2 regions of the Pseudoalteromonas sp. SG43-8 genome follow, and region 2 is predicted to be linked to the other one. Evidence: predicted binding sites of a transcription regulator. Region 2 holds the regulator's gene; the other holds the start of a gene.
The links. Region 2 encodes ArgR, which controls arginine synthesis, uptake and breakdown. Its sites were predicted from a motif close to ANTGAATANNTATTCANT; they were not measured.
Positions count from the first base shown of each region.

Region 1: the regulator ArgR is predicted to act here: its motif matches at 3,016-3,033, upstream of gltB (glutamate synthase large subunit).

Region 1 is NZ_JACJEX010000001.1:335,195-342,837, reverse strand. Features, by position in the region: gene gltB (glutamate synthase large subunit) at 1-2,914, opposite strand, end outside; gene H5122_RS01605 (efflux RND transporter periplasmic adaptor subunit) at 3,613-4,866, shown strand; gene H5122_RS01600 (ABC transporter ATP-binding protein) at 4,909-5,619, shown strand; partial or broken gene H5122_RS01595 (ABC transporter permease) at 5,623-6,936, shown strand; gene H5122_RS01590 (ABC transporter permease) at 6,948-7,643, shown strand, end outside.
Region 2 is NZ_JACJEX010000010.1:97,081-104,723, forward strand. Features, by position in the region: gene H5122_RS15860 (iron ABC transporter permease) at 1-400, shown strand, start outside; gene H5122_RS15865 (ABC transporter ATP-binding protein) at 401-1,450, shown strand; gene H5122_RS15870 (Dyp-type peroxidase) at 1,499-2,398, shown strand; gene argR (transcriptional regulator ArgR) at 2,406-2,873, opposite strand; gene mdh (malate dehydrogenase) at 3,099-4,031, shown strand; gene ispB (octaprenyl diphosphate synthase) at 4,117-5,088, opposite strand; gene rplU (50S ribosomal protein L21) at 5,511-5,822, shown strand; gene rpmA (50S ribosomal protein L27) at 5,839-6,096, shown strand; gene cgtA (Obg family GTPase CgtA) at 6,235-7,392, shown strand; gene folA (type 3 dihydrofolate reductase) at 7,466-7,643, shown strand, end outside.

The DNA.
Region 1 (7,643 bases), on a different contig from region 2:
CGTGATGCGGTGGTGGCGAAATTAACGTAACACCTGGTACCGAATAACGAAGCTTAGCAATATACGGCGTTACTTTTTCACCCGGTAATTGTCCACCTTCGCCTGGTTTTGCACCTTGCGCTACTTTAATTTGAATAACGTCAGCACTGCGTAAGTAATGAGGCGTTACTCCAAATCGACCTGAAGCGACTTGTTTAATACGCGAGTTTTTCTCTGTACCATAACGCAGTTTATCTTCACCGCCTTCACCAGAGTTTGAACAACCACCTAAGCGGTTCATTGCAATTGCTAGCGCCTCATGCGCTTCTGGTGATAACGCACCAATACTCATTGCTGCTGAGTCAAAACGCTTGTATAGGTTTTCTGCAGACTCTACTTCATCGATGCTTATACCTTGCTCAGGTAGTTTAAGCGCTAACATATCGCGCAAAGTCGCTATTGGACGATTATTAACTAAATCAGCGTACGCACTGTAGTCCTTATAATCACCTGAACGAACCGCTTTTTGCAGGGTTTGAATAACATCTGGATTATAAGCATGATACTCACCACCGTGAACGTACTTAAATAAACCGCCGTGGCTTAATAATTTACGCTTACTTAAAGCAAGTTTGTGCAAACTTTGCTGATCTTCATCAAAGTCAGTAAAGCATGCACCTTGTATACGACTTGCAACGCCTTTAAAGCACATTTCAATAATCGCATCAGATAATCCCACCGCTTCAAACAACATTGAACAACGATAAGACGCAACCGTACTTATGCCCATTTTAGACATAATTTTGTATAAGCCTTTATTAATGGCTTTACGATAAGCAAGGGTCACTTCGCAATACGACTTATCAATAATTTTGCTGTCGCTCATCGCAACTAACGATTCATACGCAAGGTATGGATAAATTGCCGTAGCACCAAAACCTAATAGCACAGCAAACTGGTGCGCATCTCGCACGCTGCCAGTTTCAATGATAATATTTGATTCACAGCGCAAGTTGTTATCAACTAAGCGTTTTTGTACCGCACCTACAGCCATAGCTGCTGGAATTGGTAAATTTATTACATCAAAGTTACGGTCAGTTAAAATAAGCATGATACAGCCCGCAGCTGCTTTTTCTTGTGCTTGGTCACAAATACGCGTAACCGCGTTTTCTAAACCCTCTTCAACTGTGTAGGTAATATCAATTTTACAGTAGCTGTAGTGCGCTTCATCAGCATTTAATAGCTGCTGCATGTCTGCGTACATTAAAATTGGTGTATCAAACTGTAGGCGCTTAGCGTGGCCCGTTGTTTCGTTAAATACGTTTTGCTCACTACCAATACAGGTTGCAAGCGACATTACATGGTTTTCACGTAGTGGATCGATAGGTGGATTTGTTACTTGCGCAAATTTTTGGCGGAAGTAATCATAAAGTGAACGATGCCCTTCACTAAGCACAGCAAATGGCGTGTCATCACCCATTGAGCCTGTCGCTTCTTGGCCGTTTTCACCCATTACACGAATAACGCTATCAAGCTCTTCGTTGGTATAACCAAACATTTTTTGATATTTAACTAGCGTTTCGTCATCAAATGAGCGATTACCGGCGTCTTGCTCAGTAAGTTCTTCAAATGGAACTAAACGTTTAACGTTTTCTTCAAGCCATGACTTGTAAGGATGGCGAGATTTTAAATCTTGATCGATTTCATCCGAGTGCCAGATTTTGCCAAGTTTAGTATCAATAACTAATAATTCACCTGGACCAACACGGCCTTTTTCAACCACTTCATCCGCAGTGTAATCCCAAATACCCACTTCTGATGCAAGCGTAATAAAACCATCTTGTGTAATTACATAACGTGCTGGGCGAAGTCCATTACGGTCAAGGTTACACGCCGCAAAACGACCATCCGACATAACAATACCTGCCGGGCCATCCCATGGTTCCATATGCATAGAGTTAAAGTCGTAAAATGCACGTAAATCGTCGTCCATTGCACGGTTTTTCTGCCATGCAGGCGGCACGAGCATACGCATAGCACGGAATAAATCCATGCCGCCTGCTAAAAATAGCTCAAGCATATTATCTAGGCTTGATGAATCAGAACCGGTTTCGTTTACAAACGGCGCTGCGCTTTGTAAATCAGGAATAAGCGGTGACGCAAACTTATAAGAACGTGCGCGTGCCCACTGGCGGTTACCTTCAATAGTATTAATTTCACCATTGTGTGCTAAATAGCGGAAAGGTTGAGCTAAAGGCCAACGCGGCTGAGTATTAGTAGAAAAGCGCTGATGGAAAACACAAATCGCACTCGTCATACGAATATCAGCTAAATCTAGGTAAAAATTAGGTAAATCCGCAGGCATCATTAAGCCTTTATAGATAGTTACCAAACCAGATAGACTTGCGATATAGAAAGCTTCATCATCAACAATGCGCTTTTCAGCGCGGCGGCGTGCTACATATAAGCGACGCTCTAAGTCTTTAGAACGCCAACCTTCTGGCGCGCTAACAAAAATTTGTTCAAAACCTGGTAATTGCTGTACAGCAATAGGACCCAACATAGATGGGTCGGTTGGTACAACACGCCAGCCTAAAATATTTAGCGTTTCTTTTTCTAATTCTTCGCTAAGTATTTGTTTTGCAGCTTGTGCTAAAACAGGATCTGAATTTAAAAATATCATACCCACTGCGTAGTTTTTGCCTAAGTGCCAATTATGTTCACTGGCAATTGCACGGAAAAAGCTATCTGGTTTTTGTAATAATAAACCACAGCCATCACCTGTTTTACCATCGGCAGATATACCGCCACGGTGCTGCATGCGATCAAGCCCCGTAATAGCAGTACGAATAAGCCTATGACTAGCTTGACCATTAACTTGGGCTATTAAGCCAAAGCCACAATTTTCTTTTTCTAACTTTGAGTCGTATAACATAGACCCCTCCCCTTGCTGCACTGTTAGCGTGGATGAACTGCTCGACGATTTGCTAACAGACGGACAAAACTAGCCTCTATCTTAAATAGAGTCAATAGCACTTTGAATACATATTCACATTCTTGAATATTTCTCACTTCATAGCAAGATTTCTTTTTATCATTATTTTTAACATTTAGCGTTATTTTAACCACTATTTTTTCATGACACTGGTGTCAAGTTTAACATATTGTAAAAAACACAAGCGCCCAAAGTCGCAGCTTACGTAAACGTAAAGGTGAGCAAAAGTGAATAAGTATTCAACTAATGAAGGGCTATTCAGTTAACATTTAGATAGTTTTATGCTATTTCATTACTTTAATGGCTTAACATCCCCGATTATTGCTGCTCATTAGTATAGTTATGAAAGTTCATGTCATTTTTTGTACATTAATAGTGAATTTTTATTTAAAGCGGTGTCCGATGCGGACATAAAAACTGTCCGCGGACATCATTTTCAAGAACAAAAAATAAAAAGCACTTTAATATCAATGTGATAATAGTTGGCATATTAATCGTATAGCTTTACATATAATCGCTAATTGGAATTACTATGTTTACTCTAAGCTTATTTTTGCTCTCTCCTATTGCCGCCATTTGCACAGCAGCTTTATTAATGCTGTGCGAAAAATACATAAAAGCAATGTAGGGGGAATTAAATGATTAAAGATACCAGCGCACAAGACGTACAAGTAAAGGCACCTATAAGCTATAAAAAATACGCGATAATCACTGCGATTGTTTTCATTGTGGTCTCTACAGTTGCTTATATTTTTTTAACTAACCATAGCGCTAAAAGCTCTATTAGCCGCTCAAAAGTACAGGTTGCAAAAGTACATGTTAAAGCGCTCATTCGAGATATTGCCGCCAGTGGTAAAATTGTTGCTGCTAATGCTCCTAAAATCTACAGTCCAGAACGTGGATTTATAGATTTAAAAGTAAAGGCCGGCGATACAGTAAAGCAAGGCAACACACTTGCCCTGCTGCAAAGCCCTGAGTTAACTAACGAATTAAAGCAACAGGAGTCTGTACTTAAAAGACTACAAGGCGAGCAGCAAAGGCAGCATTTGCAAGCAAGACGCCAAACACTCACCTTAAATAAAACACTCGATATGGCACAAGTTGAGCTTAACGCCGCTGAGCGCGAAAATCGTCGCGCGCAGTTATCAATACAACAACACTTAATTAGCCAAATTGATCTTGAAAAAGCAGTTGATGATTTATCACGTGCAAAGCTCTCATATAAACATGCACAACAAGAGGTACTGCTTGCCAAAGACACGCTCGCCTTTGAACTACAAGCTGCTAAAAGTGATGTGACCCGCCAACAACTTATTGTTGATGACTTAATCAGAAAAGTAAGCAACCTATCTATTAAGGCTACCGTTACTGGGATCGTGGGTAACCTACTTGTGCAACAAAAAGCCGCTGTGACACAAAGCCAACCTCTTATGACACTCGTCGACTTAAGTAATTTCGAAGCGGAACTCCAAGTACCTGAAAGTTATGCAAACGAATTAGGGCTCGGTATGGAAGTAGAGCTTAAGTTAGGCAATGAAACAGTGATGGGGAATTTATCCGCCATATCCCCAGAAGTTAATAATCGTGAAGTAACAGCACGCGTCCGATTTAAAGGTGTTACTAACAACATCCGTCAAAACCAACGCTTAACTGCACGTATTTTACTCGACAACCGAGAAGGTGTAATGCAGGTAAAACGCGGCGCTTTTATGCAGCAAGGCGGAACTTTTGCTTATAAGGTAGAAGGCAATATTGCAAAGCGTATACCTATTACAATAGGCGCCACCAGCATTAATGCGGTTGAGCTTTTGAGCGGACTAAAAGAAAACGATGAGATTATTATTTCAAGCTACAGCGACTTTAAGCAAGCCGATACGATTTTATTAAATTAAACAGACGTTCTCAACCAACGCTAAAAATAATTAGGAACAACCATGTTACAAATGAACAACGTAAGTAAAGTATACCAAACAGAAATGGTACAAACCCATGCGCTTCGAGACTTTAACCTGCAAGTAAACGAAGGCGAATTTATTGCTGTTACTGGTCCTAGCGGCTCAGGGAAAACAACCTTTTTAAATATTGCAGGTATGCTCGAGCCTTTTAACGAAGGTGAGTACCTGTTGGATGGCGTTAATGTTGGCAGCCTAAACGATAACCAACGTGCTGATTTACGTAATCAAAAAATTGGCTTTATATTCCAAGGCTTTAATTTAATCCCCGATTTAAATTTATATGAAAACATAGAAGTTCCTCTTCGCTACAGAGGGATTAAAGCAAATGAGCGAAAACGTCGAATTGAGCAATGCCTTGAACAAGTTGGTTTAGCATCTCGCGCTAAACACTTACCTCAACAACTCTCTGGTGGCCAGCAACAACGTGTGGCAATAGCCCGTGCGCTTGCTGGTGAACCTCGTTTTTTACTTGCCGATGAGCCAACAGGTAACCTTGACAGCTTAATGGCTCGCCAAGTTATGGAGTTACTTGAACAAATCAATCGCGACGGTGCCACTATTGTAATGGTAACGCATGATAGCGAATTAGCCCGCCGTGCTCCGCGTAATATTCAAGTAGTTGATGGGCAACTTGCCGACTTTACACTTTATCAAGGCGCGCAAACTATAAAAACAGCATCGGGGGTTTAACTAATGTTTATTCATTATTTAGATTTAAGTTGGCGCAGCTTCAAACGCACCCCACTGGTTAGCTTTTTAATGGTACTGGCCATTGCGATAGGTATAGGCATAACAATGACCAGCCTTAGTGTTTATCACATGATGTCGGCCGATCCTGTCCCAGAAAAAAGCAGCCAACTTTACAGTGTGCAATTACAAACAATGGACGATGGTAGTACGTGGTGGACAGAAGATAACATGCCACTGCAACTGACCTATCAAGATGCTGAGAACTTATTAAACGCACCCACGCCAGAGAAAAAAGTGGCTATGATGCGTACCGGCTTTTCAGTTTATCTAGACTCCAACAAAATAAAACCTTTTATAGGTAATGCTCGCATGACAACGCCTGACTTTTTTAGCATGTTTAATTTGTCATTTTTATACGGGGGGGCTTGGAGCAAAGAGCAAGAAGACTCTGCCGCACCTGTGGTTGTTATTACCCAAGAGATAAACGATAAACTATTTGCTGGAAAAAACTCTGTCGGAGAACTGATTTACTTAGATGATGCAAGCTATCAAGTAGTTGGTGTTATTAACCATTGACCTCTCAATATTAAATATTATGATTTAAATAACGGTGCATTTAATCAAGTAGAAGAGTTATTTATGCCCTTTAGCTTAATAAAGACAAAAGAGCTAGTAAGTTGGGGCAATAGCAATGGATGGAAACACGAAAACACACCAACCTTTGCAGATAAACTGCAATCTGAACAAGTATGGATCCAGTTTTGGGCAGAGCTAAATACGCTTGAACAAAAACAAGCCTATCAAAATTACTTATTAGCCTATATGCAAGAACAACAAAAACGTGGTCGATTTAATCGTAAAGAACTTGAGTATAAACTTCGCGATGTAAACCAATGGATGCAATACAACAACGTCGTCACCGAAGACAATAAAATTTTAGTGGGCCTGAGCTTTATGTTCTTAGGTGTCTGCTTAGCCAATATTTTAGGTTTACTTTTAGCTAAGTTTTTACGCAGAGCGCCAGAAGTAGGTGTAAGACGCGCATTAGGTGCTAGTAAAAGGCAAATATTTTTACAGCACTTAGTTGAGGTCGCCATGCTTGGCTTTATAGGTGGCATGCTAGGAATTGTACTAGCACAACTTGGTTTAATGGGCGTAGGGCAAAGCTACGACTACTATGAAAACTTAGCGACAATGGATTTAACCATGCTATTTAGCGCCCCATTGATTGCAATTACAACCTGCATTTTAGCTGGTTTATACCCAGCTTGGTTAGTGTGTAAAACCAATCCTGCTATTTATCTTAAGAGCCAATAAGGAATGTCACAATGTTAGAAATAAAACCTATATTTAACGCCTTATGCCGCTCAAAGGTGGGCGCTGTATTACTGCTAATTCAAATTGCAATTACCACAGCTATCGTCAGTAATGCTGCATTTATTATTCAAGATAGAATTAGCTATTTAAACCAAGAAACGGGCTACCCTGAACAAGATATATTTAAGTTTAATGTAATGACCTTTGGTACTGATATTAACTTAAGCCAGCAGTTTGAGCTTGATGAAAGCATGCTTAGAAAAATGCCAGGCGTAGTTGATGCCGCATTAAGCAGTAGTATTCCGCTATCAGGGGGTGGCAGCGCTTCGAGCTTTAATTTAAAACCTGCTCCACAAGAAGGCCTAAGTGTCAGGACCGCTTATTTTTTTATAGATGACCACGCAATTAATACCTACGGCGTTAACTTAATTGCAGGGCGAAACTTTACCGAAGATGAAGTGCTCGTTACAAACGAAATTACACAAAAGCGCACCAACGTCACTATAGTCACTAAAGCCTTGCTTGATGAGCTCTACCCTGATGGAGATGGTTTAGGAAAAATAGTTTATTTTGGTGACCTACCACTTAAAGTTATTGGCGTGATCGGAAAAATGAAAGGCCCGTGGCTCAAAGACAGTAAACCCGATAATCTTGCGTTTATTCCTTATATTAAAGCAGCAAGTTATGCACAAGTTGCCGTTCGTACT
Region 2 (7,643 bases):
TACAGGTAGCATTCTTACTATTATTATTGCTTATATTGTTAGGTTTTACGCCATTGCACACGGAGCAATTGAGTCGAGTTTTTTACGTATTAGTCCATCACTTGATATGGCAAGCCAATCAATGGGTAAAAGCCAAGGGCAAACGCTGCGTTTAGTGCACCTACCTTTACTGCGAAGAGGATTGCTCACTGCTGCCTTATTGGTATTTATTGAGTGTATGAAAGAGTTGCCAGCTGCGCTATTGCTCAGACCGTTTAATTTTGAAAGCTTAGCTACTCATGTATTTCAGTATGTGAGTGATGAGCAATTAGAGCTTGCTTCAATATCTGCATTATTTATTGTTATTGTTGGGTTTATTCCTTTGTATTTTATTAATCGTTCTATGGAGCAGCGTAGTTAAATGAGTAGTTTAATTTTACAAGGCGTGAGCTATCACTATAACGGCACAAAGGTTATTCACGATTTAGATTTAACAGTGGGTAAAGATGAAATTGTTTGTCTACTCGGGGCGAGTGGATGCGGCAAAACAACCACATTAAAGGCGATTGCAGGTTTAATTGAAGCCAAGCAAGGGTCTATTTTTATAGACGGTAAATTAGTGAGTGATGAGCAATCGTTTGTCTCACCTGAGCATCGTAACATCGGCATGATGTTTCAAGATTATGCGTTGTTTCCGCATTTAACGGTGGCAAATAATATCGCATTTGGGCTTAGTAATATGAGCAAAGCTCAAAAGCAGCAACGCGTTGATGAAATGCTTAAGCTTGTACATTTAATTGGCTGTGCTGACAGGTTTCCACACCAGTTATCGGGTGGCCAACAGCAACGCGTCGCTATCGCTCGTGCATTAGCTTATAAACCTAGTTTATTACTCCTTGATGAGCCCTTTTCAAACATCGACACACAAGTACGCTTTGAATTAATTGCCGATATACGTCGAATTATTAAGGCAACTCAAGTATCTGCTGTGTTTGTTTCACACTCAAAAGAAGAGGCGTTTGCGTTTTCAGATACACTTGCCATTATGCATCGCGGTAAAATTGAGCAACAAGGCACGCCTGAGCAGCTTTTTGCAGCTCCATGTTCAAAGGAGGTTGCAGAGTTTCTGGGTCAGGGCATATACTTAAGCGCAGAAGTGTTAACCGCAACTGAATATAAAACACCATTTGGTTTAGTCGAATCTTATGTTGAGAGTAAGCATAATGTAAGTGCAGGGCTTATATATGTGCGCCCTCATCAAATAGAATTAGTGGCAGATAACCAAAGTGACAAATTCAGCAAGCGAGCTACAATCATAAGTCGTCGCTTTATTGGTTCGGCGTATGTTTATTCGCTTGTTATTGATGAACAAGAAATTGAAGTTGCTGCACAATATGGCCAGTCATTTGAAAATAATGATCAGGTTATAATAAAAATAAAACCTCACACGGTGAATTTTTTCGAATCGTAATTAATTTGTTATTCGCTGTGTTTTTATCTGTAAAACTAAGGAATAACAATGGCGCAAGCGCAATCAGGGATTTGTGCTGAAGCAAACTTACACGGTTTGCACTTATTTTTTAATGTGTTTGATGGTCAAGACGAATCACTTCGCGCAAAGTTAAAACAAGTAAGCGCTATAGAAGAAGAGTTTAGCGATCAATTTTCAGAATCAATGCTCTCTTGTATGGTTGCTATTGGTGCGCAATACTGGCCGCATATCCTCCCTGAATACATTCCAAGCGAGTTACAGAGCTTTCCCAATATAACCCATAGCGATCACCAAATGAGCGTACAACCGTGCGATTTATTTGTGCAAATTCGCTCTGACCGTGAAGATGTTAACCATTTATTTGCGCTGCAAATTTTAAAATTATTTGCCCCCGATGTTGAGCTGGTGGAGCAAATTCGTAATTTTCGTTTTTTAGATGGTCGTGATTTTAACGGTTTTATTTATGGTGGCGACACCGCACATGGAAGAAAAAAGCGCGCTACGGCTTTAATCAGCAACCCTGGTAGCTTTGAAGATCAGGGGAGTTATATTCATGTTCAGCGTTATAAACATGATCTAACTATGTGGCAGCATTTATCATTGAGTGAGCAAGAGCAAATAATGGGACGTACGCGTCTTGATAACACGCTAATTACCCCAGCGATCGAAACCAGCCATGCTTCGCGAAGTGAGCTAAAAGACGAAGACGGACAACCGCTACTATTAAATCAAAGCATGCCTTATGGCGACGTGTATGAGCAGGGAATGTTATCAATTACATGCGCTTGTACGGGCACCGCATTTGAAAAAGTACTTAATAGTCGTTTAGGGGAAGGGGATTGCTACGACCACTGGCTTGATTTTACTCAAGCCGATATGGGCTCTGCTTTCTTTGCACCTTCAATAGGGTTTTTAAAACAAATTTAATTTGCTATTAAACCGTATCAAATAAAATGCGAACGCGTTCAAGTGTTACATCTATTTCAGATATTTTAGCAGGAGCGATAAAAATAGTATCGTCGCCTGCAATTGTTCCTAGTACGCCATCTGCTTTACCTAATGAATCTAATAAACGTGCAATAAGCTGAGCAGCACCTGGGCTGGTACGAATGATGATCATCATTTCGTTGTGCATAATGTCGATTACTAATTGGCGTAATGGGCTTTTAGCCGTAGGTACACCCATTTCAGCAGGTAAGCAGTAAACCATTTCTTGTTTGGCATTACGTGTGCGTACAGCGCCAAACTTACTTAACATGCGTGATACTTTACTTTGGCTTATATTGTCAAAACCTTGATCTTTTAACGCATCAACTATTTCGCCTTGAGAGCCAAAATTTTCTTCTTTTAATAGTGATTTAAATGCTTTTACCAGTGCTTCTTGTTTATCTTGTGGTTGCATAGTCTTTATTCGTTTTTGTTATTTATGCCGCAAATTCTACACAAAAATGAATAATTATGCAGCAGTTGTTTAGTTAACTTGCCAGTTTGATGCGTTAAATCACATAAGTTTACGACTATGGTCGAAAATATACTTGAAATAGACAGGATAAATTTGTTTTTAGTCGCTAATTTCATTATCTTAAGAGCCACAAATGTTTCCTACCTCAAATTACGGAGAATTCCAATGAAAGTTGCTGTATTAGGTGCTGCAGGCGGTATCGGCCAAGCGTTGTCTTTATTATTAAAAACAGGCTTACCAGCTGGCTCTGAATTATCACTTTATGATGTTGCACCAGTAGTACCAGGTGTTGCGGTTGACCTTTCTCACATCCCAACAGATGTTAAAGTTGCAGGCTTTGGCGCAGACGATTTAAATAAAGCGCTTGAAGGCTCTGACATCGTTCTTATCCCAGCGGGTATGCCGCGTAAACCAGGTATGGATCGTGCTGATTTATTCAATGTAAATGCTGGCATCATCAAAACGTTAGCAGAAGGCATTGTTGCCAGCTGTCCTAAAGCGTTAGTAGGTATTATTACTAACCCAGTAAATGGCACAGTTCCAATTGTTGCTGAAGTATTCAAAAAAGCAGGTACTTACGACGCTAAACGCGTATTCGGTATTACTACGCTTGACGTTATTCGTTCAGAAGCATTTGTTGCTGAACTTAAAGGCGTAGACGTAGCAACTGTAAAAGTACCAGTAATTGGTGGTCACTCAGGCACAACTATTCTGCCTCTACTTTCTCAAGTTGAAGGTGTTTCTTTCACTGATGAAGAAGTTGCTGCACTTACTCCACGTATCCAAAATGCGGGTACTGAAGTTGTAAATGCTAAAGCAGGCGGTGGTTCAGCTACGCTATCTATGGGTGCTGCTGCAGCTCGTTTTTGTATGTCTTTAGTTAAAGGCCTACAAGGTGAAGAAGTTGTAGATTACGCTTACGTTGCTGTTGAAAATGGCGATGCAGAGTACTTTGCACATCCAGTACGTTTAGGTAAAAACGGAGTAGAAGAAATTCTTTCTTACGGCGAACTAAGCGCATTTGAAACAAAAGCAAAAAATGACATGCTTGAAACTCTGAAAAAAGACATCAAAGAAGGTGTTGATTTCATGGCGTAATAGCCGGTTTAAGCAACAAAAAAGCCTGCATTTGCAGGCTTTTTTATTGCTCAGAATTAATGTCACACTGTGTAACTAGTTAAAACTAGTGGTCGCGGTCAACCGCAATACGGGCAAGGCTTATAAGTGCTTGCTTATAGTCAGACTCAGCTAAAAAGTCTAAACAGGCTATGGCTTTTTCGGCCTCAAGCTCTGCTTTTTGCATTGTAAACTCAAGCGCATTAGTTTGTTTTAGTGCAGTTAAAATTTCTTCTAAATGCTCCATACCATTACTGTGCTCTATTGCATCACGAATGAGCTGTGTTTGCTGCTCGCTACCATGTTGCATAGCATAAATAAGCGGAAGGGTTGGTTTGCCTTCAGCTAAATCATCGCCAATGTTTTTACCTAGCTGCTCAGCATCTGCATTGTAATCGAGTACGTCATCTACTAGTTGAAACGCAGTACCTAAATGCATACCGTATAGGTTTAGTGCATCAAGTGTCGCTTGGTCTTGCTCTGTGATAATGGCAGCAAGGCCTGTAGCTGCTTCAAATAATTTAGCCGTTTTAGAGTAAATAACCTGCATATAGCTGGCTTCAGTCGTATCTGGGTCATTGCAGTTCATCAGCTGCAATACTTCACCTTCAGCAATAATGTTTGTTGCATCGGCAAGTACTTGCATAATCTGCATTTTTCCAAGGCCAACCATAAGCTGAAATGAGCGAGTGTAAATAAAGTCACCAACCAATACGCTAGCAGCATTACCAAATTCAGCATTTGCTGTAGGCGTGCCACGTCGTAAGTTTGATTCATCTACAACATCATCATGCAATAGCGTTGCTGTATGGATAAACTCAACAATTGTTGCAAGTGTTATGTGATCTTTACCCTGATAACCGAGCGCTTTGGCTGCTAAAATAGCCAGCATTGGACGAACGCGTTTGCCGCCACTGTTAACTATATATAAACCAAGCTGATTAACTAACGCCACATCTGAGCGCATTTGCGCATGTATAAGTTGATTGACGTCATTCATATCGCTTTCGATTAACGCCTGGATAGCTTTTATATCCATTGATCTCCGAGCCAATTTTTATGTGTGAACGGCGCAGATTGTACAACAAAAAATGCACTAGCTCGATATTTTGTGACGATTGATTGAAAAAACACTATTAAAGTACTTAATTTAGACTGAATTAGCCAAGATAACTGATTAATTGATAATCAATATACAGTTTATGGTGTGCTTAGATATTGAGCTGTGAGGGTCATATTTGAGTACATTAATTTATTTCGGCTAAGAGTTAAAAAGCGCTTGGCAAAAGGGCCAATTAATATAAAATGGGGTAAATATTGAATTGCTCTCAAAGCAGCTACTTTTTATTCATTTTAATTACAAAATAGGCTTGCTAGTTATTTCGCGTTAGCGTAAACTTCGCGCCCTATCGAAGAATATTTTAGTTGCGCCGATTTGAGGGTGCACAGACGGAGTTAATTATGTACGCGGTTTTCCAAAGTGGTGGTAAACAGCATCGTGTGACTGAAGGTCAAACGATTCGTCTTGAAAAATTAGACGTTGAAACTGGTGCGGCAGTAGAATTTGATTCAGTACTTTTAGTTGCTGATGGTGAGAAAATCGAGATCGGTGTACCGTTCGTAAACGGTGGCAAGATAACAGCTGAGGTTGTTTCACATGGTCGCGGTGAGAAGATTAAGGTTGTTAAATTTAGACGCCGTAAGCATTCTCGTAAGCAAATGGGCCATCGTCAATGGTTCACTGAAGTTAAAATCACTAGCATTAGCGCTTAATTAGAGGTACTTAGAAATGGCACATAAAAAAGCAGCTGGTAGTACTCGTAACGGTCGCGATTCAGAAAGCAAACGCCTAGGTGTTAAGCGTTTTGGTGGCGAATCAGTTCTAGCGGGTAGCATCATTGTTCGTCAGCGTGGAACTCGTTTCCACCCTGGTACTAACGTAGGTATCGGTAAAGACCACACTATCTTCGCAAAAGCAGATGGTAAAGTTCAGTTTGAACAAAAAGGTCCTTTAAACCGTAAATACGTAACTATCGTAACTGAGTAATCAGTAAGGTAGTTAAAAACCCCGCCTTTGCGGGGTTTTTTGTTTTGTAGTCAGCCAATATATACCCAAGCCTGCATTTGTGCTGGCTTGGGTATATAATAGAGTTATTAAACAAGCCAATCCCTAAAGTGAGTAATCATGAAGTTTGTAGATGAAGTAGAAATTCGCGCAGAAGCTGGAGACGGTGGCAGCGGCATCGTGTCTTTCCGTCGTGAAAAATATGTTCCAGATGGTGGACCAGACGGCGGTGACGGTGGAGACGGTGGTAGTGTTTATCTACAAGCTGATGAAAACTTAAATACCTTAATTGATTATCAGTTTGAGCGCTTCCATAGAGCTGAACGTGGTACTAACGGTCGTAGCCGTAACTGTACAGGCCGAAAAGCTGATGACTTATTTGTTATGGTGCCTGTGGGCACGCGCATCATGGATGTTGATACCCAAGAGGGACTTGGCGATTTAACGCAACATGGTCAACGAATTTTGGTTGCAAAAGGTGGTTTCCACGGCTTGGGGAATGCGCGTTTTAAATCAAGTACTAACCGAGCACCTCGTCAAAAAACATTAGGCACACCAGGTGAAGTACGTAACTTAAAATTAGAGTTACTATTATTAGCTGATGTTGGTTTACTTGGATTACCAAATGCCGGTAAATCTACGTTTATCCGCAGTGTATCTGCAGCAAGACCAAAAGTAGCTGATTACCCATTCACGACGCTTATTCCTAATTTAGGTGTAGTACGTCCTGAAGCAAATAAATCATTTGTTATAGCCGATATTCCGGGTCTAATTGAAGGTGCATCTGATGGCGCAGGCCTAGGTATTCGCTTTTTGAAACATTTAGAGCGTTGTCGTGTGTTGTTACACATTATTGATGTAATGCCGGTAGATGGTTCAAACCCTGTTGATAATGCGTTTTCGATTATTAACGAACTGCACCAATACAGCCCTAAATTAGCTGAGAAGCCACGCTGGTTAGTATTTAATAAAATAGATTTATTACCAGAGGATGAAGCAAAAGCGTTATGCGAATCGATTGCAGAAGAGCTGGGCGAAACTGAAAATATCTATCACATTTCAGCAATTAATAAACTTAACACTCAACCATTAATCCACAACATAATGACACTACTTGATAGCATGCCTAAAGAGAAGTTTGTACAAGTGGAAGATGAAGAAGTTGAATTTAAGTGGGATACCTATCATGAAAAAGCCACTAAAGGTAAGGGCAATGATGATGATTGGGATGACTGGGATGAAGATGATTACGACGTAGAAGTTGTCTACGAGCGTTAATTAAATAGAATTTACTAAAAAGGAGCTTATGCTCCTTTTTCTTTTTTTAAGAATAAAGTACTAGGTGTTTATTATGATAATTTCAATGATTGCAGCAATGGCAAATAACCGTGTAATTGGTCTAGATAATAAAATGCCATGGCATTTACCTGCAGATCTTCAGCATTTTAAAAAGGTCACTACGGGTAAGCCTGTGATCATGGGTCGTAAAACTTTTGAGTCTATAGGCCGTCCATTACCTGGGCGCCGTA